3 regions of the Amycolatopsis sp. WAC 01375 genome follow, and region 3 is predicted to be linked to each of the others. Evidence: riboswitches for the same ligand, from Rfam matches in the RefSeq annotation. Region 3 holds a riboswitch; each other region holds the start of a gene.

Region 1 (7,483 bases), on a different contig from region 3:
CGCCGAGCACGACGACCTCCGTGCCGCCGCCGCACGGGGGAGCGAAGTCACCACGAGGGTGGTGGTCACCGAGCGGCCACGTCCGGTCCGCGGTGCCGGATACGCCGATCGCCGGGCAGGCACCCGCCTGGTGGTCATCGCCGCGACGGTGGACACCGTGGTGACGGGTGAGCGGGTGGTGGATTCGGCCGGCCGGATCCTCCTGCTCGCTCCCGCCGAGGGGTGGACGGACCTGCTGCCCGGGCAGCAGGTCACCGCTTCCGGGCGGCTCGCACCGGCGAAGGGGGCCGAGCTCACGGTCGCGGTCCTCTCGGTGCGAGGTCCGCCGTCGGCCCTCGGACCGGCGCCCTGGTGGCAGCGAGCCGCGGAATCGCTGCGCACCGGGCTCCGGGAATTGTGCGCCGTCCTCCCGGAGGAGCAGGCCGGTCTGGTGCCCGGACTGGTCGTGGGGGACACGAGCACGTTGTCCCCGAGGGTCGAACGCGAGTTCACGGACTCCGGCATGTCCCACCTGATGGCCGTGAGCGGTGGGAACATGGCGATCGTCTGTGGCTCGATCCTTCTCCTGCTGAGGGTGCTCCGGGTCGGGCCGCGGACGTCCGCCGCCGCGGCCGCCGCGGGGCTCGCCGGGTTCGTGGTCCTCGCCGGGCCCGCGCCCAGCGTGCTCCGCGCCGGGGTGATGGGGGCGGTCGGGCTGCTGGCGCTGGCCTTGGGGCGCCGGGGTTCGGCGCTGCCCGCGCTGGCGTTCGCGGTCGCCGGGCTCGTCGTGGCCGATCCGGCCATGGCCGCGGACTTCGGGTTCGCGCTTTCGGTGCTGGCCACGGCCGGGCTCGTCCTGCTGGCACCGCGGTGGGCCGAGTGGCTGGTCGGACGCGGAGTTCCGGCAGGCTACGCCGAGGGGCTGACCATCCCGCTGGCCGCGTTCGTGGTGACGACGCCGGTCATCGCGGGCATGGCGGGATCGGTCAGTCTCGTCTCGGTGGTGACCAACGTGCTCGCCGCGCCGGTGGTCGCCCCGGCCACCGTGTTCGGCGTGCTCGCCACCGTCGTCGGACCGTGGTGGCCGTCGGCGGGCAGGCTGCTGGTCCGCCTGACCGAACCCGAGGCGAGCTGGCTCATCACCGTGGCCCGCCACGGCGCCCGGGCGCCGGGTGCGGTCGTGGACTGGCCGGATGGCTGGTGGGGTGGGCTGCTGGCGGCCGGCCTGCTCGTCGTGGTGCTCGTCGTCGTCCGGCTGCGCCACGCCAGGATCTTGCTGGCGGTTGCGCTGGCCGCCGGTCTGCTCGTCTTCGTACCGGTGCGGGTGCTGGCACCGGCCTGGCCACCGGCGTCGTGGAGCGCCGTCGCCTGCGACGTCGGACAGGGGGATGCCGTAGCCCTCGCCACGGGCGAGCCAGGCAGAGCGGTCCTGGTCGACACCGGGCCGGAACCGGGACCGGTCGACGAATGCCTGCGCAGGCTCGGCGTGGATCGTGTTCCGTTGATCGTGTTGAGTCATCTGCACGCCGACCACATCGGCGGCCTCGAATCCGTCTTCGAGGGCCGGTCGGTCGGTGCGGTCGCCGTCGGCCCGGGCCGGGCTCCCGCCTGGGCGTGGCAACAGGTCGCGGACGAGACCGCACGCCGCGGGATTCCCTTGCTGGAGCTGGGGATCGGGCAGCGGCTGGACTGGCCGGGGCTGTCGCTCGACGTACTGGGGCCGCGGTATGTCACCCGGCGTTCGGTCCTCGAACAGGACGGCACGGTGATCAACAACGGTTCGGTCGTCCTGCGCGCCGGGACCCCGGCGGGCAGGCTTCTGCTGACGGGCGACGTCGAGCTCGCCGCGCAGGCCGACCTGATGGCCGAGGGTGCCGATCTGCAAGCCGAGATCCTGAAAGTCCCGCATCACGGAAGCCGTTACACGGCACCGGATTTCCTCAACGCCGTCGCACCGAGGGTGGCGTTGGTGAGTGTCGGGGCCGGAAACACCTACGGCCATCCGAACAAGTCCACTTTGGACAATCTGGCCACGGTCGGCGCGTCGATCGCCAGAACGGACACTGACGGCGACACCGCGGTCGTCGCCGACGCGCGGGGACTTGCCTTGCTGCGCCGGGGTGAGCCCCGCGGCCCGCCTCGTTCTTGAGGCGGGCCGGGCGGGAACTCAGTGCCTGTCGGTGAATCCGCGCCGCGATCGACGTCGACAGGACGCGATCTGGTTGAACACGTCCTTATGGGCGGTCAGGGCGTCCTGCCACCGCGATAGCGGGCCTTCGACCAGGGCGGGTTCACGCGTTATGTCCTGTTGGCGAACCCGTCCTCAGCTCCGCCAACAGGTCTCAGATGCCGAGTGCTTCGCGGACCGCGTCGGCTGAGGCGCTGACGGTGGCCTTCGGGCCGATCTTGCCCTCGACGGCATCGAGGGTCTTCAGGCCGTCACCGGTGATCAGCAGGACGATCTCCTCGTCCGGGTTGAGCTTGCCGGTCTCGATGAGCTTCTTGGCCGTCGCGACGGTGACCCCACCGGCGGTCTCGGTGAAGACGCCCTCGGTGCGGGCGAGCAGCCGGATGCCCTCGACGACCTCTTCGTCGGTGACGTCTTCGATCGCGCCGCCGGTGCGGTTGACCACGTCGAGGACGTAGGGGCCGTCGGCCGGGTTGCCGATCGCGAGCGACCGGGCGATCGTGTCCGGCTTGACCGGCTGGACGACGTCGTGGCCCGCACGGAAGGCCGCCGAGACGGGGGAGCAGCCGGTGGCCTGCGCGCCGAACACCTTGTACGGCGTCTCGTCGACGAGACCGAGCTGCCCGAACTCGCGGAAACCCTTGTCCACCTTGGTGAGCTGGGAACCGGAGGCGATCGGGACCACGATCTGGGAGGGGAGCCGCCAGCCGAGCTGTTCGGCGACCTCGAAGGCCAGCGTCTTGGAGCCTTCGGAGTAGTAGGGCCGGACGTTCACGTTGACGAACGCCCAGCTCTCCTGCTCGGCGGCGAGCTGGGTGGCGAGCCGGTTCACGTCGTCGTAGTTGCCGTCGACCGCGATCAGGTCGCCGTCGTACACGGCGGTGGTGAGGATCTTCGCGCGCTCGAGGGTCTTCGGGATCAGCACGACCGACCGCCAGCCGGCGCGGGCCGCCGCGGCGGCGACGGCGTTGGCCAGGTTGCCGGTCGACGGACAGGCGAGCACGTCGAAGCCGAATTCGCGGGCGGCGGCCAGCGCGACGGCGACCACACGGTCCTTGAACGAGTGCGTGGGGTTGCCGGTGTCGTCCTTGACCCAGACCTTCTTGACGCCCAAGGCTTTCGCGAGCCTGTCGGCCTGGATGAGCCGGGTGGCGCCGGGTTCGGTGTTGGGGATTTCTTCGACGTTCGACGGAACGGGAAGGAGTTTCTTGTAGCGCCAGATGTTCTTCGGTCCGGCTTCGATGTCCTCGCGGCGCACGCGGCCGAAGTCGTAGGCGACTTCGAGCGGCGAGAAGTCCTCGGCGGAAACGAATTCGGGGGCGAGCGGCTGCCGGTGTCCCTCTTCCTTCGACACCAGTTCGACGGCCGGTCCGAGATCCGGGGTCTTGGTGGTGGAGGTCGTGCCGAGGGTTGCGGTCATCGCGAGGTCCTTTCCTCATCTGCCCCGCCGTGGCGGGCCGGAATTGGCACCGTGTTCGTCAGCTATCCCGCGATCGCGGAATGACAGGCTGACGCCGGTTGCCGGGGCTTCGTCGGGCCGTTCCCTCTGCCCCTCTGGATGAGCGGTATTCGATTGTCGGCACGCGTGTCATCGCGTCGCCTCGCCAACACCGTACGACATGAGCCTCAGGTGGGGCCACCGTGCCCGGAACACATCACCGGACAAAGCACACGAGAGGACGAGTGGCAGGATCGTCACCGTGACGACGCAAGCTTCCGCCCCATCGCCGCTGGTCCTGGTTCTCGGTGAGGAAGAGCTGCTGATCGAACGCGCGGTCCGCGGCGCTTCGGATGCGGCCAAAGCCGCCGATCCGACGGCGGATCTCACCCGGATCCGGGTGTCGGACCTCACAGTCCCGGCGCTCGCGGAGATGGTCAGCCCCTCGCTGTTCGCGGAAGGCAGGGTGATCGTCCTCGAATCGGCGCAGGACATTTCGCAGGAGCTCGCCGACGGGGTGATGGCCTACGTCAAGGCGCCCGCCGACGGCATCGTGCTCGTCGTCGTGCACAGCGGAGGCGGTCGGAGCAAGGCCGCGAAGGCGCTCCCCGCCGCCTTGAAGAAGGCAGGGGCGGAGGTCGTCGAATGCCCGAAACTGACCAAGGCCGCTGAGCGGGAATCCTTTGTCCGCAACGAGGTCCGCCGGGTCGGCGGGAAGATCGACGGTGCGGCCGTGCTCGCGCTGATCGACGCGGTCGGCTCGGATCTGCGTGAGTTGTCGTCGGCCGCGACCCAGCTCGTCGCGGACGCGGGCGGAACGGTCGACGAGCAGGCGGTCCGCCGCTACCACCGGGGCCGCGCGGACGTGAACGGATTCGCCGTCGCCGAAAAGGCCGTCGCCGGTGACAAGGCCGCGGCGCTCGAATCGCTGCGCTGGGCGATGCAACTGGGCGTGCCGCACGTGCTGGTCGCCGACGCTCTCGCCGACGCGGTCCGGACGATCGCGCGGGTGTCCGGCGCCGGTCGCGGGAACCCGAACCAGATGGCCGGCGAGCTGGGGATGCCGCCGTGGAAGGTGCGCAAGGCGCAGGGGCAGGCCCGAGGCTGGGGTCAGGACGGTCTGGCCACCGCGATGCGGGTGGTCGCCCGGCTCAACGCCGAGGTCAAGGGGGTCGCGGCCAACCCGGAGTACGCGTTGGAACGCGCCGTGCTTGAGGTCGTCGACGCCCACGGTACAAGCCGCTGAACATGGCGAAGGGCCCCGGCGACGTGAGTCGCCGGGGCCCTTCGAAAGCCGATCAGAGAGAGTTCGCGCGCTTCGCGAGCGCGGACTTCTTGTTGGCGGCCTGGTTGGCGTGGAGAACGCCCTTGGTCACAGCCTTGTCCATCTTCTTGGCCGCGTCCTTCTGCAGCTCCAGGGCCTTGGCCTTGTCGCCGGCGTCGGCTGCCTCGCGGAACTTGCGGATCGCGGTCTTCACCGAGGACCGGATCGCCTGGTTGCGCTGACGCGCCTTCTCGTTGGTGGTGATGCGCTTGATCTGCGACTTGATGTTGGCCACGGGGGCGCTCCTCTTGAATCTCTCGGTGGTTTCGCCGCCGCGCTGTGACCGGCCCTGCATGCTCGTGAGAGCGGCGCGGGTTTCCTCCATGACGGAATGCCACACGACGGTGAGAGGCAATCTTAACAGCCGCCCCGGGGCCGCTCACGGCCGCCTGGGGAGGGGGATTGCGGTACGGTGAAGATCGTAGTGCCTAGGGTTCCGCCGCCTGCCCGTTCAGCGAAACACATAATCAGGGCAGAGGGGACAGGTCCGAGCGGCACCATCGGCGGGGCCGGAAGCGCTGCCGTTCATCTGACGGGACAAAAGCCTGGAGGACCGGTGTTTTCCGCATGCGCGGAAAACGGGAAGGTCCGCCGTGAACGCCACCGCTCTGTCCTTGGTCGTCATCGCCGCAGTCATCCACGCGGGCTGGAATCTGGCAGCCAAGCGGATCCGCCGTGGCGGAGCCCGGTTCGTCTGGGCCTACTACAGCCTCTCCGCGATCCTTCTCGTACCCGTCATGGCGGTCTCACTGGCGGTGGAGCCGCAACGTCCACAGTGGACCTGGCTGTTCGCGGCCGTGGTTACGGCGGTGTTCCACGTCACCTACGGGATCGTCCTCCAACGGGGTTACGCCGTCGGCGATCTGTCCGTCGTCTATCCCGTCGCCCGCGGTACCGGGCCGCTGCTCTCGGTGCTCGCGGCCGTCGTGCTGCTCGGCGAGCGGCCAGGGGTGCTCGGCCTGATCGGCGCGTTCCTCGTGATCGCCGGCGTGCTGGTCATCGGTACCGGACGCGCACCGGCGCATGCCGACGCCGCCGATCGCGTCGCTCGCCGCAAAGGCGTGGCCTACGGACTGCTGACCGGGGTCACGATCGCCGCCTACACACTGTGGGACGCGCATTCGGTCACCGGCCTCGGTGTCCCGCCGATCATCTATTTCGGAACCGGTGCGATCGTGCAGAGCCTGCTCATGGCGCCGTACGCGCTGAAGGACCGCGAGGAGGTCGCGTGGCTGTGGCGCGAGCACAAGCGCGAAATCCTCATCGTCGGCCTGCTCTCACCGGTCGCCTACCTGCTGGTCCTCTACGCCCTCCAGATCGCTCCGGTGAGCCTCATCGCACCCGCGCGCGAACTGAGCATCGTCCTGGGCGGCCTCGCCGCCTGGCTGGTACTGGGGGAGGCGAACGCCGTCCGCAGGCTGGCCGGGTCGGCGGTGGTGCTGGCCGGGATCACCGCGATTGCGATGGCCTGAACCCGTCCGGTAGGGATGGGGTCATGGACGTGCTGAGCAGCAGGGTGCTGATCCACCCGAAGGACCTCGAGGTGTCGACGGCGTTCTATCGGGACACCCTGGGCTTGGCGATCGACAAGGAGTTCCCCGGCGGGACGGTGTTCTTCGCCGGGAACGGGTCGATCGAGATCGTCGGTACCGGGGAGACCGGCCCGACCCCTGACGTCGCCTTGTGGCTCCAGGTCCGGGATCTGTCCGCGGCGCTCGCGGAGCTCGCGGCGAAGGGCTTGGAACCGGTCCGCGGGGCGCGTCGTGAACCCTGGGGGCTGGACGAAGCGTGGATCGCCGATCCGGACGGCACCAGGATCGTGCTGGTCGAGGTGCCGCGTGAGCATCCGTTGCGCACCGACCCGCGTTAGGACCGCGGCTTGATCGCGCGCAGCTGAGCGGCGAGCGAGGCGCCGAAGCCCGGCGGGTCCCAGGTCCAGGTCTGCAGGTCGGTGAAGCCGGCGGCGGCCGCTTCGTCGGCCAGCTCGTGCCGGGACACCGGCAGCCACTTCTCGTGCGAAGACAGCAGCAGCCTGCCGCCGGGCCGCAGCACGCGGAACAGCTCGGCGAAACCGGCCGCCCGGTCTTCCCACAGCTGCACGTTGTTGACGCTCAGGATCACGTCGACGCTCTCGTCGGGCTCACCGGTGGACTCCGCGGCGCCGCGCCGTAGCTCGACCTTGTCGCCGCAGCGGCGACGGGAGCGGGCGAGCATCTCCGGAGAGGGGTCGACGCCGACCGCACGGTCCGCGCGTTCGGCCGCGGCCTGGAGGCCGACTCCTGGGCCGGGGCCGACGACCAGCGCGGTTTCGCCGGACTCGATCGACGCCAGTTCAACGATGCGAAGTTCGGTGGCGGCGTTGCCGTGCGCCATCGCCAGGCCGCCGAACCGGCCGAGCAGTCCCCTGGGATGGCCGAACGTGCGATCGAGCATTTGGGACAGTGAAGTACTCATACTTCGAGGGCACCACAGCTCACCACGGGCCGCATCGGGGATGACCCCCACCCGCACCCGGAGCGGCATGGGACCATAGAGGTGGCACACCCCGACCTTC
Region 2 (7,483 bases), on a different contig from region 3:
AGGCGACCTCGACGTCGGCCACCTTCCACGCCGCGTGGACCTTCGCGGGCAACAGTGTCTGGAAGTACGAAGGCAAGCTGGACCTGGTGCGCAACGGCGGGAAATGGGTGGTCCGCTGGGCGATGTCGGCGATTCACCCGAAGCTCGAAGCCGGGCAGCGGCTTTCCGTCGCTCCGGTTTCGGCCAAACCGGTCGTGGCCGACCGGGACGGCAAGGCCCTCGTCGGCGGTGACTCGGCCGGTGTCGCACCGATCCTGCAGGGGGCGCTGTCCAAGGTCGCCTCCGAGCAGAACGGCGGCACCGGGACTCCGGCCACCGTCACGGTGTCGCGCGTCGACGCCTCCGGCAAACCGGTCGAAACGCTCTTCGGACAGGCTGCCGAGACCGAAAAACCGCTGGTCTCGACGTTGAGCGTGGCGTCACAGGCCGCCGCGCAGAAAGCCGTCGACGGCTTCGGCGGATCGGCGATCATCGTCGCGATGAAGACCTCGGGCGAACTGCTGGCGATCGCGCAGAACGCCGCCGCCGGGAACCAGCCGAAGGCGCTCAGCGGTCTCTACGCGCCGGGTTCGGCCTTCAAGATCGCCACGGCGGCCGCGGCGTTGCAGCAGGGCGGGGTTTCCGCCGACTCGCCGGTGGCCTGCCCGGGCAGCGAGCAGATCGGCACCCGCACGCTCAAGAACGACAACGGGTTCGACCTGGGGACGGTGTCGCTGAAGACGGCGTTCGCCGCGTCGTGCAACACGACCTTCGGGCGGCTCGCCGGGCAACTGCCCGCGGACGGCCTCGCGAAGGCCGCGAGCCAGTTCGGCCTCAACGCCGACTTCGAGATCCCGGGGCTGGCCACCGAGACCGGCAAGGTGGAGTCGTCGGGTAGCGGCGACGAGCAGGTCGAGGCCGGGATCGGTCAGGGAAGGGTGCAGGTCAGCCCGCTGGGCGCGGCGCTGATGGCCGCGACGGTCGCCACGGGGAAACCGGTGGTGCCGAAGCTGTGGCAGGGGCTGGAGACCAAGGTCAACGCCGGTTACCAGGCTCCGTCCGCCGGGGTGTTGAACCAGGTCCGCGCGATGATGCGCGAGGTCTGCACGACAGGGACCGCGAAGGCGCTGAAGGGCAGCGGAGCAGTCTTCGGCAAGACGGGGACGGCGCAGTTCGGTTCGGGTGCCGACGCCAACGGCTGGTTCGTCGGCTACCGCGGGGACGTCGCCTTCGCCGTCATGCTCGAGGGTGCCAACGACTCCAAGCCCGCGGTGCAGCTGGCGGCGAAGTTCCTGGCCGGCTGACGGTTCGGCGCTCGCCGAAGCGTCGGTCTTCTACGGTGAACGCATGGAAACGATCGCACTGGCCGAGGTCGCGGCCGTGCTCGCCGATCCGAGTCGCGCGTCGATGTGCCTCGCGCTGCTCGACGGGCGCGCCTGGACGGTGACGGAGCTGGCAGGCGCGGCCGAGGTGGCCGCGTCGACGGCGAGCGAGCACGTGACGAAGCTGACCGAGGCCGGGTTCGTCGTGCGGGTGAAACAGGGACGGCACAGTTACGTCCGGATAGCCGACCCCCGGGTGGCGGAGCTGATCGAGCATCTGGCGCAGCATGCCGAGCACCGCCCGGTGAAGGGATTGCGTTCGTCGGTGCGGGTGAAACGGCTGGAGTTCGCCCGGACCTGCTACGACCACCTCGCCGGGAGGGTCGGCGTCGCGCTGCGGGACGGGATGCTCGCCGGCGGGCTGATCGACGAGGCCGACGGCCTGACGCTGACCGGTCGCGGACGCGAGGTGCTCGGCGGGCTCGGGGTGGAGATCGCCGACGGCCGCCGCCCGATACTGCGCGACTGTCTGGATTGGACGGTCCGGCGTGATCATTTGGCGGGCCGGGCCCCCGCGGCGCTACTGTCTCACGCAGTGAGTGCCGGCTGGTTGTCCCGTGAGGGCAACCGCGCGGTGAAAGTCCTGCCCGCGGCGGAGAAACCGTTCGCGGACCTCGGTGTCGACCTGGTGGCCCTGCGCAGTCCCTAGTGGACAGTCTGTAACACAGGCTATCCGGACGCTTTCCGGCCGGTACACGAACGAGTGACGACCACCGCCTCACTATTCTGGAGCCCTCACGGCGGCCGGACGGGAGGCGACATGGAGCAGCTCCCGCTCATTCTCGGTACCGGTGGTGCGGTGCTCCTCGTCGCCGTGATCGCCGTCCGGGTGTCGATCCGGGTCGGCCTTCCCTCGCTGCTGCTGTACCTGGGGATGGGGGTCCTGCTCGGCGAAGCCGGGTTCGGCATCCAGTACGACAACCCCGAGCTCACCCAGTCACTCGGCCTCGCCGCGCTGGTGATGATCCTTTCCGAGGGTGGCCTCACCACCCGCTGGACGGCCGTGAAACCGTCGCTGGGCATCGGAATCGCACTGTCCACAGTGGCCGTCGTGGTGAGTATCGCGGTCACCGGCGCGGCCCTGCACTGGTTGCTGGGCCTGGACTGGCGGATGGCGTTGCTGTGGGGCGCGGTGCTGGCCTCGACCGACGCCGCCGCGGTCTTCTCCGTGCTGAGATCGGCGGGGATCGGCAAACGGCTGGTCGGCGCGCTGGAGATCGAGTCGGGGATCAACGACGCCCCGGCCTACATCGCCGTCGTCGTGCTGGCCGAGGGCGCGACCGTCGACTGGTCGCTGCCGCTGCTGGTGGTCTACGAACTGGCCGCCGGCCTGGTGATCGGCCTCGCGTTCGGCTGGGGTGGGGCGTTCGCGCTGCGCCGGGCGGCGCTTCCCGCCACCGGTCTGTACCCGTTGGCCACGGTCGCGGTCTGCGTCGTGGCGTACTCGAGCGGTCAGCTCGCCCACGCGTCGGGCCTGCTCGCCACCTACGTCGCGGCACTGGTGCTGGGGAACTCGAAGCTGCCGCACCGGTCGGACACGCTGTCCTTCGCCGAGGGGCTCGGCTGGCTCGCGCAGATCGGGCTGTTCGTGCTGCTCGGCCTGTTCGCCTCGCCGAGCAGGATCCTCGAAAGCCTGGTCCAGGGCCTGGTCGCGGGCGCGGTCGTGTTGTTGCTCGCCCGTCCGTTGTCGGTGGTGCTCTCGGCGCTGCCGTTCAAGATCCCTTGGCGAGAACAGGTGTTCCTGTCCTGGGCGGGCTTGCGCGGGGCGGTCCCGATCGTGCTCGCGCTGATCCCCCTGTCGTCGGGGGTGCCCGGCGCGCAGGAGCTGGTCGACGCGGTGTTCGTGCTGGTCATCGTGCTGACGCTGCTCCAGGGCGCGACGCTGACCCCGCTCGCGCGCGTGCTCGGACTCGCCCAGCACACCGAAGCGCACGAGATCGACGTCGACTCCGCCCCGCTCGACGAGATGGGCGCGGAACTCCTGCAGGTCCGGATCAACGCCGGATCCAAGATGCACGGCGTCTACCTGGCCGAACTACGGCTGCCCATCGGGGCGACGATCAGCCTCCTCGTCCGTGACGGCACCGGCTTCACGCCCAACAAGAACACCCGGCTCCAGGAACGGGATCAGTTACTCGTCGTGACCACCGCCGAAGTCCGTGACGCGGCCGAGCGGCGCCTGCGGGCCGTCGACCGCGCCGGACGCCTCGCCAGGTGGAAGGGCGAATCCGGCCAGTAGGTCACGGCCCGGCACCAGCTGTTCGTCGGTTGATCTCAGATAATTCTTCCCTTGCGTCCTCCTTTTGGATTACTTTCCCGGCAATCGACTCCATCGAATGGGTGAGTGTCGCGGGGTAAGGAGTACGCAAGGTGACGAAACTTCCTGTGCGGTTCGCCGGTCTGGGGGTCGCCGCGGCACTCGCCGGGGTGGTTCTCACCGCCCCGGTGGCGACAGCGGCCGGCGCGTTTCCCGTGTTCGGGCTGCCCTTCGAAACAGGCCAGTCGGTCTACTCGGCGGGGATCCACTCGGACAACGGGACCTCCGGCGTGAAGAACGCCATCGACTTCAGCCCCGGCGACCGGACCGTTCGCGCCCCGCTGGCGGGCACGGTCCGGATCCAGCACTGCGACGGCGGCGACTGGGTGACCGTCGACCACGACGGCGGCTGGCGGACCGGGTACTACCACCTGGAAGGCATCGCGGTCACCGACGGCCAGAAGGTCGCCCCTGGCGACGCACTCGGCCGGACCGGTAACGCGCTGCCCTGCGGTGGCAGCAGCACCGGCGCCCACGTGCACTTCACCCTGTGGACGCTGCCCGCGGCCGCCGCGCAGGGCGGCGACTCGCGCGACTTCGGCGTCGGCGCGGGCAACTGGAACGGCATGTCCTACGACGAGGTCTCCACCAAGGTCGCGGCGGCCTACGGCGAGGCCGTCGACGGCAAGACCTTCGGCGGCTGGCAGTTCACCGCGGGCACCGATCAGTACTCGGGGACCGCGACCTCGGTGTCCTCCCGCGCGATCGTCCCGCTGCCCGGCCGATTCCGCGCCTGACCTGCCGCAATTCGGCACCTGATTGCGCTGGTCCAGGCCGCGAACCAGCGCAATCAGGTGCCGAATTGCGGGTTTCCTCGCTTGCGGAGCACGTGAGCGGCGTCTCAAGATGCGGACGAGGGGTGGCTCGATCGCCTGCCCGTCCGCTAACTTCGTCCGTAGGTCACGAGTGTCAGCGTCAAGCCCCGGCTAGCTGACCGGCAACCCTCCTTCCGCGGTGGGGTGCCCCGGGTGAGGACCTGGCTCGTCGCGTGGTGCGACGGGCAAGCGCGGGATCCTCGTCGGGTCCCCTGGCCCGGAGGATGACGATGACTCTCGCTATCGAACGCACCAACACCCCCGCCGCTGTCGCGGAAACCGTTGCCACACACGAAATCCCGACGGTCGCGTGCGCCGATCTGCGGGTCCCGCTGGTGACCGGCGGCGGCAGTGACCATATCGGATACGCCAACCTCGACCACGCGGCGAGCGCCCCCTGCCTGGACAAGGTGCGTGCCGCCGTCGACGAATTCCTGCCCTGGTACGCCAGCGTGCATCGCGGCGCCGGGTTCGCTTCGCAGATCTCCACCAAGCTTTACGAGCGCACGCGCGGAATCCTGCGGGACTTCGTCGACGCGCGGTCGACCGACGCCGTCGTGTTCACCCGCAATACCACCGATTCCTTCAACCTTCTCGCGCGCAGCCTGCCGAAGCACACGTCGGTCGTCGTGTTCGACACCGATCACCACGCCGCGCTGCTGCCGTGGCGGGGCCCGAACGTCCGCCGGATCCAGACCCCTCGCACCCGTCTCGCCGCGGTGTCCGCTGTGGACGAAGCACTCGCGGACTGCCCACAGGGGCCGCGGCTGGTGGTCATCACCGGCGCGTCCAACGTGACCGGGGAACTGTTGCCGGTCAAGGAGATCGCCGCGGTCGCGCGGCGGCACGGCGCCCGGATCGCGCTCGACGCGGCGCAGCTCGCCCCGCATCGGAAGATCTCGGTGCGTGAACTGGACGTCGACTACGTCGCGCTGTCTGGCCACAAGCTGTACGCGCCTTTCGGTGCCGGAGCGCTGATCGGCCGCGCCGACTGGCTGCGCGCCGCCCAGCCGTACCTCGCCGGTGGCGGTGCGACGAAGCTCGTCAACCGTGACTCCGAAAACCTCGGCGTGGTCTGGAATTCCGGCCCCGAGCGGCACGAAGCCGGTTCTCCCAACACCGTCGGCGTCTACGCGCTCGGTGTCGCCTGCGAGACACTGGCCGGGAACTGGGACGCGATCGTCGCCCACGAGGACGAACTGCTGGCGCGGCTGCGTCGCGGTCTCGCCGCGGTTCCCGGATTCGCCGAACTGCGGCTGTTCGACGCGCCGGTCGACAGGGTCGGCACGCTCAGCTTCGTCGTCGACGGGTTCGACCCGGGCTGGCTCGCTGCGGTCCTTTCGGCGGAGTACGGCATCGGCGTGCGGGACGGCGCGTTCTGCGCGCACATCGCCACCAAACGGCTGATCTCCGCCGCCGGTTCGACCGGGCAGCAGGCCGTCCGGGTCAGCCTCGGCCTCGGCAGCACCACCGAACACGTCGACCGGCTCGTGCTGGCACTGCGCCAGATCGTCGCCCGCGGCGCCCGCTGGCAGTACGAGAAGCCCGAGGGCCGCTGGGTGCCGGAGAACGATCCGCGGGAACTGCCCCCGTTCTGCGCCTGACCCACTAGCCTCACCCCGCATGGGGAACGAGCGACCACGTTATTGGTTTCCGCTGGCGTTGCTGGGATTCGCCCAGCTGGCGGTGGTGGCCCTGTCCGTCGGCGCGCGCCGGTCCGAGGGATGGTTCGCCTACGCGCCGTACGCGAACGGCGGCATGTTCGGATCCGTCCACGGCGGGGAGACGAGCCGTGAGGCCCTGACCGCGGTTTCGGTCGTCGGCATGGGCAGGATGGACAACTGGCTGTTCGCCGTCCTCGCGGTCTACCTCGGCACGGTGCTGTTCTACGCGTTCCGGGCGAAGACCGTTCGGTGGTGGAAGGTCGCCGGGATCGCGCTCGGCGGGCTGGTCGCCATCGTGCTGGCGGATCTGGTCGGCTACTGGGAACTCGACATGGACGGCGACGCGCGGAGCGCGGTTCTGCTGACGCTCGGCCTGGTCGGGCTCGCCTGGCTGGAGCGCAGCGTGCTGGTGCTCGTCGTGGCCGCGGCGTTCGTGCTCTGCGCGGTCGTGCTCGCGCGAGGGCAGCTCGCGTTGGTGCTGTCGTCGCTGGTCGCGCTCGCCGGCGCGTTCGCGGCCCTGCTGAGCAGGCCGAAGACAGCCGCCGAGGAGGCCTGAGCGGGCTCAGTGGACAATGGGAGAGTGAGTACAGAGCCCGAAACCGCGCCACCGTCGCCGCCGCTGCCCAAGAAGCGCGTCGCTGTGGTGTTCGCCGTCGCCGCGGTGCTGTGGGGGATCGACCTCCTCACCAAGCAGATCGCCGTGTCCACGCTCGAGGGCAAGCAGCCGGTCGAGTTCCTCGGCGGGCTGGTGTACTTCCAGCTGGTACGCAACCCCGGCGCCGCCTTCTCGATGGCGACCGGGCTCACCTGGGTGCTCGCGCTGGTCGCGATCGCCGTCGTGATCGCCATCGTCTGGCTGTCCCGGCGGCTGCGCTCGGTGGGCTGGGCGATCGGTCTCGGCCTGGTACTGGCCGGTGCGCTCGGCAACCTCACCGACCGGATCTTCCGCGCGCCGGGCCCGCTGCAGGGACACGTGGTCGACATGATCTCCGCGTTCGCGCCGAACGGGCAGGGCTGGGCGATCTTCAACGTCGCCGACTCCGCGATCTGTGTCGGCGGCGTGCTCATCGTGATCCTTTCCTTGCTGGGCAAGGACTACGACGGAACATCCACAAAAGACAAGAAGAAAGCGGCGAGCGAATGAGCGCGCGGATGTTGCCCGTTCCCGATGGGCTCGACGGCATGCGCGTCGACGCGGGGCTGGCGAAACTGCTGGGACTTTCCCGCACGATCGTGGCGGAACTGGCCGAATCCGGCGAGATCCTGCTCGACGGCAGGCAGGCCGGGAAGTCGGACCGGCTGACCGCAGGCGGGCTGCTCGAAGTG
Region 3 (7,483 bases):
CCTGCGCGTATCACCCTGGAGTGGGATGGGTGTCAGTTCGAAACGCCACAAGGATGATGGGAGCGGATCACGTCGGACCCCTGCCTGAGGGGGTGAGCTGTTCCCACTCCTCGCGGAGCACCCCGTAGACGACGGCGTCGTGCACGCCGCCGGACCAGCGTCGAGCGCGCCGGAACCGGCCTTCTTCGACGAAACCCAGCCGTCGTCCGACGGCGATCATTCCCGGGTTCCCCGAGAACGTCGCGAAGTCCAGGCGCAGCGTGTCGGTGCGGGAGAACAGGTAAGTCGTCCACAGGCGCAAGGCTTCGGTGCCGAATCCGCCGCCCCAGTACCGCTCGTCGTAGATGACCAGCCCCATCCGCCGCCAGTCGGTCTGCCTGCTTTCCCAGTACCAGCTGACCCTGCCGATCAACCTGCCATCGCTCAGGTCGCACACGGCGAGGCTGGCGCGGGGATCGGGCCGTTCGGCGTTGGTGGTCGTGAGTTCGCTCGCCGTGGATGCGACAGCAGCTGCGGTCGGGGTGCCGAAGTAGGGCCCGTTGGTCGTGTGCCAAGGCCGCGCGGGATCGAGCAGGTCTTCGAGCGATCGGAGATCGGATGGCCGCCAGTCGCGCAGCCGGACTTTCTCACCTTCGAGTACGACGTCGTCCACCGGCCAATCGTGGCTTGCCGAGGCTGACTACGATTGTCGGGTGACTGAACTGCTCGGCCCTGCGGAGATCAGGGCGCTTGCGGCCGAGCTGGACGTACGTCCGACCAAGAAGCTCGGCCAGAACTTCGTGCACGATCCCAACACCGTGCGCCGCATCGTCGATCTTTCCGGGATCGGCGAAGGTGACGTCGTGCTGGAAGTCGGGCCGGGTCTCGGCTCGTTGACCCTCGGACTGCTCGCGACCGGTGCCGAGGTCGTCGCGGTCGAGATCGATCCCGTGCTGGCGAAGCGGCTGCCGGACACGGTGGCCGAACGAGGCGGGGCCGAAAGGCTGAAGGTCGTCGGTGCGGACGCTTTGCGGATCACGGCGGGCGACCTGCCAACGCAGCCGACCGCGCTCGTCGCGAATCTGCCGTACAACGTCGCGGTTCCCGTCGTGCTTCACCTGCTCGCCGAGCTGCCGTCGCTCACCAGCGGCCTCGTGATGGTCCAGACCGAGGTCGCGGATCGGATGGCGGCAGGCCCGGGGAGCCGGACTTACGGCGTGCCCAGCGTCAAGCTCGCTTGGTACGGGAAGACGCGCAAGGTCGCCGCGGTGCCCCGCGCGGTGTTCTGGCCGGTTCCGAATGTGGACTCCGCACTGGTCGCTTTCGAGCGGGGCGAAGTGGTGTCGTCCGTTGACCGGGAGCGGCTGTTCGCGGTGGTGGACGCCGCCTTCTCTCAACGGCGGAAGACTTTGCGTGCCGCGTTGGCGTCATGGGCCGGTTCCGCCGAACGCGCGGGGGAGCTGCTCGAAAAGGCGGGGATCGACCCCAAGACCCGCGGTGAGCAGCTGGATGTGCACGAGTTCGCTCGGATCGCCGCGGCGGCCGTCTGACCGACCGTGGAAGATGTGACCGGCACCGCGCCGACGCGAGTTGGTCAAGGTCAGCACGAGTGCGTAAGCCCTCTTCTGGATCTGCCCGAGTCCGGCACGTCTTAGCAGGCAGCGTCCCTGCCGAGGTCCAAGAGCACCTGTCGCTGTCTCAAAGTATGGGCAGCGAATCCTGTATGATGGACGCGACCAGACGTGTGATCTGCGCCTACGCGCTTGCTTTCATCCAGTGGGATCGGTTTTACTCAGTGAACCATCCCGAGCGACTGAGAGACCTGGCTCGCCGAAGTCGCAGCAACCACCCTCCACAGGGCAGGTGCTACAGCCAGGACCGATGGAGGCTGTGCCTAATGAACAGGGTCACCCACCCGCTCCTGCTGACCAGGCGACGCGTTGTCGATGAAGGTCGCCGCACGGTAAGTGCGTGTCGACGCTCCACCGTTACTGCCTGAGTTCTTTCCCTTATCTCTGAATCCGTCCGTTCCGGACGGTTACTCGGTGACGGTCGGCGCGCTCGAAAGATGCAGCGCCCCATGTGCATGGAGCCCTTCGTGATCACTGTCGAAAACCTGTCCAAATCCTTTCCCCTCAACGGAAATCCGGTCGTTGCCCTGCGCGATGTGAGCGTGGACATCCAAGCGGGCTCGCTATTCGGAGTCGTGGGTCCGGCCGGCTCCGGCAAGTCGACCCTCGCTCGTTGCATCGGCCTGCAGGAGCGCCCCGACCGCGGCGTCGTCCGGCTCGACGGCCTCAACACCGGAACCCTCGACGGACGGCGTCTTCGCGAGATCCGCCGCCAGGTCGGTGTCGTGAGCACCAAACCGGAATTGCTCGCCGAGCGCACCATCGCCGGCAACATCGCTTCGCCGCTCGAACAGCTCGGCCTCGACGGTCCGCAGCGCCGCAACCGGGTCGGCAACCTGCTCGACCTGGTCGGGCTCACCCCCCGGGCGGGGCAGCGGCCGGGCGACCTGACCGAGGGGCAGCTGCGCCGGGTGGCCATCGCCAAGGCTCTCGCCGCCGGGCCGTCCGTGCTCTTGGCCGACGACCCGACCGCGGGCGTGCAGCCCGAGGAGTCCGGCGCGGTCCTGACCGTGCTCGACCGGGCGCGTGCCGAGCTCGGAGTCACCGTGCTGCTCACCACTCCCGACGCCGGCGTGGTTCGCCGTGTCTGCGACGACGTCGCGGTCCTGGAGGCCGGGGCGATCATCGAACGGGGAACCGTGCTCGACCTGGTCTCCGACCCGAACAGCCGGACCGCGCAGGCGCTGCTTCCCGCGATCGAGACCGGGCGGGCACAGGCCTCGAAGTACGACCGCGCGGTGGACGTCGTGCTCGTCGGCTTCGCTTCGGTTGGTGCGCTGCTCCCGGAAGCCGCCGGTCGCTTCGACGTCGAACTCGCCACGATCGGCGGCGGTCTGACCCGGATCGGTGACACGCCGGTCGGCCGGTTCCGCCTCGGTGTGCGCGGTGAGCGCGCGGACGCCGCGCTCGCCTGGATCGCCGAACGCGGCGGCCACGTGACCCACCCGGTCCGCGGACCGCAGGGCGTCGCCGCCTGATTACTCCGCGAACGGGCCGTCCAGGACGAAAGCTGTCCGGGCGGCCCGTTTCGTGTCTGACTCGTCCCGTTCTCTTTTCTCCTGGTGACAGCACAAGTGGAGCGGCCACGTAGTCTTGACTGGTGCTCGCCGTCGTACCGCCTCCAGTGACCGTCAGGGTCCCCGCCAAGGTCAACCTGCACCTGTCGGTCGGTGACGTACGCCCGGATGGCTACCACGAGCTGGTGACCGTGTTCCAGGCGCTTTCCCTGACCGACGAGGTGACCGTCGCGGTCACAGAAGACCCCGGTGTCGAGGTTTACGGCGAAGGCGAAGGTGCCGTGCCGACAGGGGCCAACAACCTCGCCTGGAAGGCGGCGCAGGCACTGGCGGCCCACGTCGGCAAGGCGGACGGCGAGTCCAAGATCCGAGTGGTGCTGCGTAAAGGCATCCCGGTAGCGGGCGGGATGGCCGGTGGCAGCGCCGACGCGGCCGCGACCCTGGTGGGCCTCGCGTCGCTTTGGAAGCTCGACATTTCCCGAGACGAGCTGGCCGGTATCGCCGCGAAGCTCGGCAGCGATGTTCCTTTCGCGCTCTACGGCGGAACCGCGTTGGGTACCGGCCGGGGCGAGCAGCTGGTGCCGGTCTTGTCGAGGCACACGTTCCACTGGGTTCTGGCGTTCGACCAGCGTGGACTTTCGACTCCGCGGGTGTTCGGCGAGCTGGACAGGTTGCGTGAAGAAGGCAGCCCGCCTCGGATCGGTTCGCACACTCCGGTGGTCGAGGCGCTGGCGTCCGGTGATCCGCGGCAGCTGGCGTTGCTTCTCGGCAATGACCTGCAAGCGGCCGCTGTCTCGTTGCGTCCGGGACTGCGGCGCACGTTGCGGGCCGGGGTCAACGCCGGTGCGCTTGCCGGCACCGTGTCCGGATCCGGGCCGACCTGTGCCTTTCTGTGCGCGGACGCGCAGTCGGCCGTCGAGGTCGCCGCGGAGTTGTCCGGTGCGGGGGTCTGTCGCACGGTTCGTGTCGCGCACGGGCCGGTCCCCGGAGCCCGGCTGGTCGGCGGGGATGACGCGCCGCGACCGTCGCCGCCTCGGGTGCACGCATGAGGGTGTCCGAAATGGACACCGACTAATTCGTTGTGTTGCAAGCTTTTTGGAAAGGATCGGCTGAGGCATGGCCAACTTGGTCAACCTGGAGTCGGTGAGCAAGTCCTTCGGGGTGCGCCCGCTGCTCGACAGTGTTTCGCTCGGTGTGGCGGAGGGGCAGCGTATCGGCGTCGTCGGTCTCAACGGGGGCGGGAAGACGACGCTGCTGGAGGTCCTCGCGGGGATCGCCGAGCCGGATACGGGACGTGTCAGTCAAGTCCGGGGCTTGCGGATGGCCGTGGTCACCCAGCGGACCGAACTTCCCGACGGCAGCACGGTCGGAGATGTCGTTCTGGAGCGCTACGGCGCTGAGCACGAGTGGGCCGCTGACGCGCGAGTCAGGTCCATTATGGATGGTCTGGGAATCACCGCTCTCGGAATCGAGAAGGCGACGGCGAACCTGTCCGGTGGCGAACGGCGCCGCGTCGCGTTGGCGGCGGCCCTCACCGGTGAACTGGACCTCGTCGTGCTCGACGAGCCCACCAACCATCTCGACGTCGAAGGTGTGCGCTGGCTCGCGGATCACCTGCTCAACCGCAGGATCGCGGTCGTGGTCGTTACCCACGACCGGTGGTTCCTCGACACGGTCGCGAGTGTGACCTGGGAGGTCGCCAACGGTCGCGTCGAGCAGTACGAAGGCGGATACGCGGACTGGATCTTCGCGCGGGCCGAGCGGGCGAGGCTGGCGGCGACGGCCGAGGAAAAGCGGCAGAACCTGGCGCGTAAGGAGCTCGCATGGCTGCGTCGCGGCCCGCAGGCCAGGACGTCGAAGCCGCGTTACCGCGTCGAGGCGGCGGAAGCCTTGATCTCCGATGTGCCGGAGCCGCGGGATTCGGTCGAACTTCAGACTTTCGCCCGGCGTCGGCTGGGGAAGACCGTGCTGGAGATCGAGGACGCCACGTTGACCGTCGGCGGCGACCGCACCTTGCTCGATCACGTCACGTGGCGGATCGGGCCCGGCGACCGGATCGGCCTGGTCGGCGTCAACGGGTCCGGCAAGACCACACTGCTCAAGCTGCTCGGCGGCGACACCGAGCCTGAGACCGGACGGCGCATCCAGGGCAAGACGGTCAGCCTCGCGCACCTGCGGCAGGAGCTCGACGATCTGCCGGGTGATCTGCGCGTGCTGCAGGCGATCGAAGAGGTGTCGGGGCGGGTCGTGTTCGGCAAGCAGGAACTCACCGCTTCGCAGCTGGCCGAAAAGCTGGGGTTCCCCGCGTCGAGGCAGTGGACTCCGGTCGAAGACCTTTCCGGTGGTGAACGGCGACGCCTCCAGCTGTGCCGGCTGCTGATGGCCGAGCCCAACGTGCTGCTGCTCGACGAACCGACGAACGATCTCGATATCGACACTCTGCAGCAGCTGGAAGACCTGCTCGATTCGTGGCCGGGCAGCCTCGTCGTCGTTTCGCACGACCGGTACCTGGTTGAACGCGTCTGCGACACGATCGTCGCCCTGTTCGGGGACGGGCAGGTGACGCATCTGCCTGGCGGGATCGAGGAGTACCTGGACCGGCGCGCCAAGAGTCTCGAGAAGGCCGGTGCCGACCGGAAGCAGGGCAACGGGCAGGTTTCCGGTCCCAAGAAGAGCGCCGCGGAACAGCGGGCGGCGCAGAAGGAACTGTCCCGCCTCGAGCGCAAGCTCGACCAGCTGCACGCGAAGGAAGAAAAGCTGCATGCGGCACTCCTCGGGGCGGCCACCGACCCGACGAAGCTCATCGAGCTGAACACCGAACTGAAAGCCGTCGAAACGGAGAAAGAGGAGGTCGAAGCCCAGTGGCTGGAGACCTCCGAAGACGCGGAGTGAGTTCACTCGACGGCGCGCGCGTCTTTCGGCGCGGACAGTAGTGTGACGCGCATGAGTCGGTTCGTGGACACGCTCGTCGCCACCGCGGCGGGGCGAGGTCAGCAGCGGGGAATGGTCACCGGGGAGCCCAAGGAGCCGGTTCGGCGTACGTGGGCCGAGATTCACGAGCAAGCCAAGCGGGTCGCCGGCGGTCTGGTGACTGCCGGGCTCGAGCCCGGCAAAGCGGTGGCGGTCCTGGCGGCGGCACCGTCGTTGATCGCGCCGACGGTTCAGGCGGTATGGCTCGCCGGTGGCAGCGTGACGATGCTTCACCAGCCCACGCAGCGCACCGACCTCGCCGAATGGGCCGAGGACACGGTTCGTGTGCTGCGGATGATCGGCTCCGGCCTGGTGCTGCTCGGTGAGCCGTTCGACCAGCTGGCGCCGGTGCTCACCGAGCACGGCATCGCCTTCCAGGTCATCACCGAGCTGCTCGAGGCCGAACCGCTGGCGGAGCCCGTGCCGACGGCCGAATCGGACACTGCGCTGTTGCAGCTGACCAGTGGGTCGACGGCCGACCCGAAGGCCGTTCGGATCACCTACGGAAACCTGTACTCGAACGTCAAGGCGATGGTCGAACGCGCCGAGTTCGATTTCGACGTCGATGTGATGGTCTCGTGGCTGCCCACGTTCCACGACATGGGGATGGTCGGCTTCCTGACGGTCCCGATGACGTTCGGCGTCGAGCTCGTCAAGATCACGCCGCTCGAGTTCCTTTCGGGACCGTTGATCTGGCCGCAGCTGATCAGCAAGTACAGCGGCACGACCACGGCCGCGCCGAACTTCGCCTACGCGATCGTGGGCAGGCGCATGGCCCGTGTCGAGGACGACAACGCTTACGACCTTTCGAAGCTGCGGATCGCGCTGAACGGCGCCGAGCCGATCGACGAGACGGCCGTCCAGACATTCGTCGAGGCAGGGTCCCGGTTCAAGATGCCCGCCGAATGCGTTTTCCCGGCGTACGGCATGGCGGAGGCGACCCTCGCGGTTTCGTTCGCGCCGTTGTTCACCGGTTTGACACTGGACGTCATCGAGGCCGACGCGCTTGAGGCGGACAACCGCGCGGTGCCGGTCCCCGAAGGCGACCCGCGGCGCGGGACCGATGAGGTCCGGTCCTTCGCGGTGCTCGGGCCGCCGCTCGACGGGCTCGAAGCCGAGATCGTCGACGCCAAGGGCACCGTGCTCGGCGAGCGTGAGGTCGGGGAGATCCGGCTGCGCGGCGAGGCCGTGACGCCGGGCTACCTGACGATGGAAGGCCCGCTCGCGACACAGGACGAGAACGGCTGGCTGCTCACCGGCGACCTCGGTTACCTGGTCGACGGCATGATCGTGATCTGCGGCCGTCGCAAGGACGTCATCATCATGGGCGGCCGGAACCTGTACCCGACCGACATCGAACGGGCGGCGACCTCGGTCGAGGGGGTC

The links. A riboswitch is a leader RNA that binds a small molecule or an ion and turns the genes downstream of it on or off. The one in region 3 is predicted to bind S-adenosylmethionine.
Region 1: it holds a riboswitch for S-adenosylmethionine, as region 3 does, so the genes downstream of both, thrC (threonine synthase) here and DL991_RS07940 (methionine ABC transporter ATP-binding protein) in region 3, are expected to answer to the same signal.
Region 2: it holds a riboswitch for S-adenosylmethionine, as region 3 does, so the genes downstream of both, DL991_RS34870 (aminotransferase class V-fold PLP-dependent enzyme) here and DL991_RS07940 (methionine ABC transporter ATP-binding protein) in region 3, are expected to answer to the same signal.

What each region holds. Positions count from the first base shown of each region.
Region 1 covers NZ_QHHW01000032.1:94,703-102,185, reverse strand. Annotated here, with positions in the region: gene DL991_RS20305 (ComEC/Rec2 family competence protein) at 1-2,128, shown strand, start outside; gene thrC (threonine synthase) at 2,322-3,587, opposite strand; SAM riboswitch class I at 3,600-3,732, opposite strand; gene holA (DNA polymerase III subunit delta) at 3,868-4,851, shown strand; gene rpsT (30S ribosomal protein S20) at 4,904-5,164, opposite strand; gene DL991_RS20285 (EamA family transporter) at 5,523-6,401, shown strand; gene DL991_RS20280 (VOC family protein) at 6,425-6,799, shown strand; gene DL991_RS20275 (class I SAM-dependent methyltransferase) at 6,796-7,383, opposite strand.
Region 2 covers NZ_QHHW01000053.1:86,123-93,605, reverse strand. Annotated here, with positions in the region: gene DL991_RS34890 (penicillin-binding transpeptidase domain-containing protein) at 1-1,283, shown strand, start outside; gene DL991_RS34885 (helix-turn-helix transcriptional regulator) at 1,327-2,010, shown strand; gene DL991_RS34880 (potassium/proton antiporter) at 2,122-3,600, shown strand; gene DL991_RS34875 (M23 family metallopeptidase) at 3,732-4,415, shown strand; SAM riboswitch class IV at 4,577-4,691, shown strand; gene DL991_RS34870 (aminotransferase class V-fold PLP-dependent enzyme) at 4,724-6,097, shown strand; gene DL991_RS34865 (hypothetical protein) at 6,117-6,713, shown strand; gene lspA (signal peptidase II) at 6,738-7,301, shown strand; gene DL991_RS34855 (RluA family pseudouridine synthase) at 7,298-7,483, shown strand, end outside.
Region 3 covers NZ_QHHW01000017.1:120,451-127,933, forward strand. Annotated here, with positions in the region: gene DL991_RS07930 (GNAT family N-acetyltransferase) at 68-652, opposite strand; gene rsmA (16S rRNA (adenine(1518)-N(6)/adenine(1519)-N(6))-dimethyltransferase RsmA) at 693-1,529, shown strand; SAM riboswitch class I at 1,777-1,867, shown strand; gene DL991_RS07940 (methionine ABC transporter ATP-binding protein) at 2,078-3,088, shown strand; gene DL991_RS07945 (4-(cytidine 5'-diphospho)-2-C-methyl-D-erythritol kinase) at 3,211-4,176, shown strand; gene DL991_RS07950 (ABC-F family ATP-binding cassette domain-containing protein) at 4,244-6,019, shown strand; gene DL991_RS07955 (fatty acyl-AMP ligase) at 6,071-7,483, shown strand, end outside.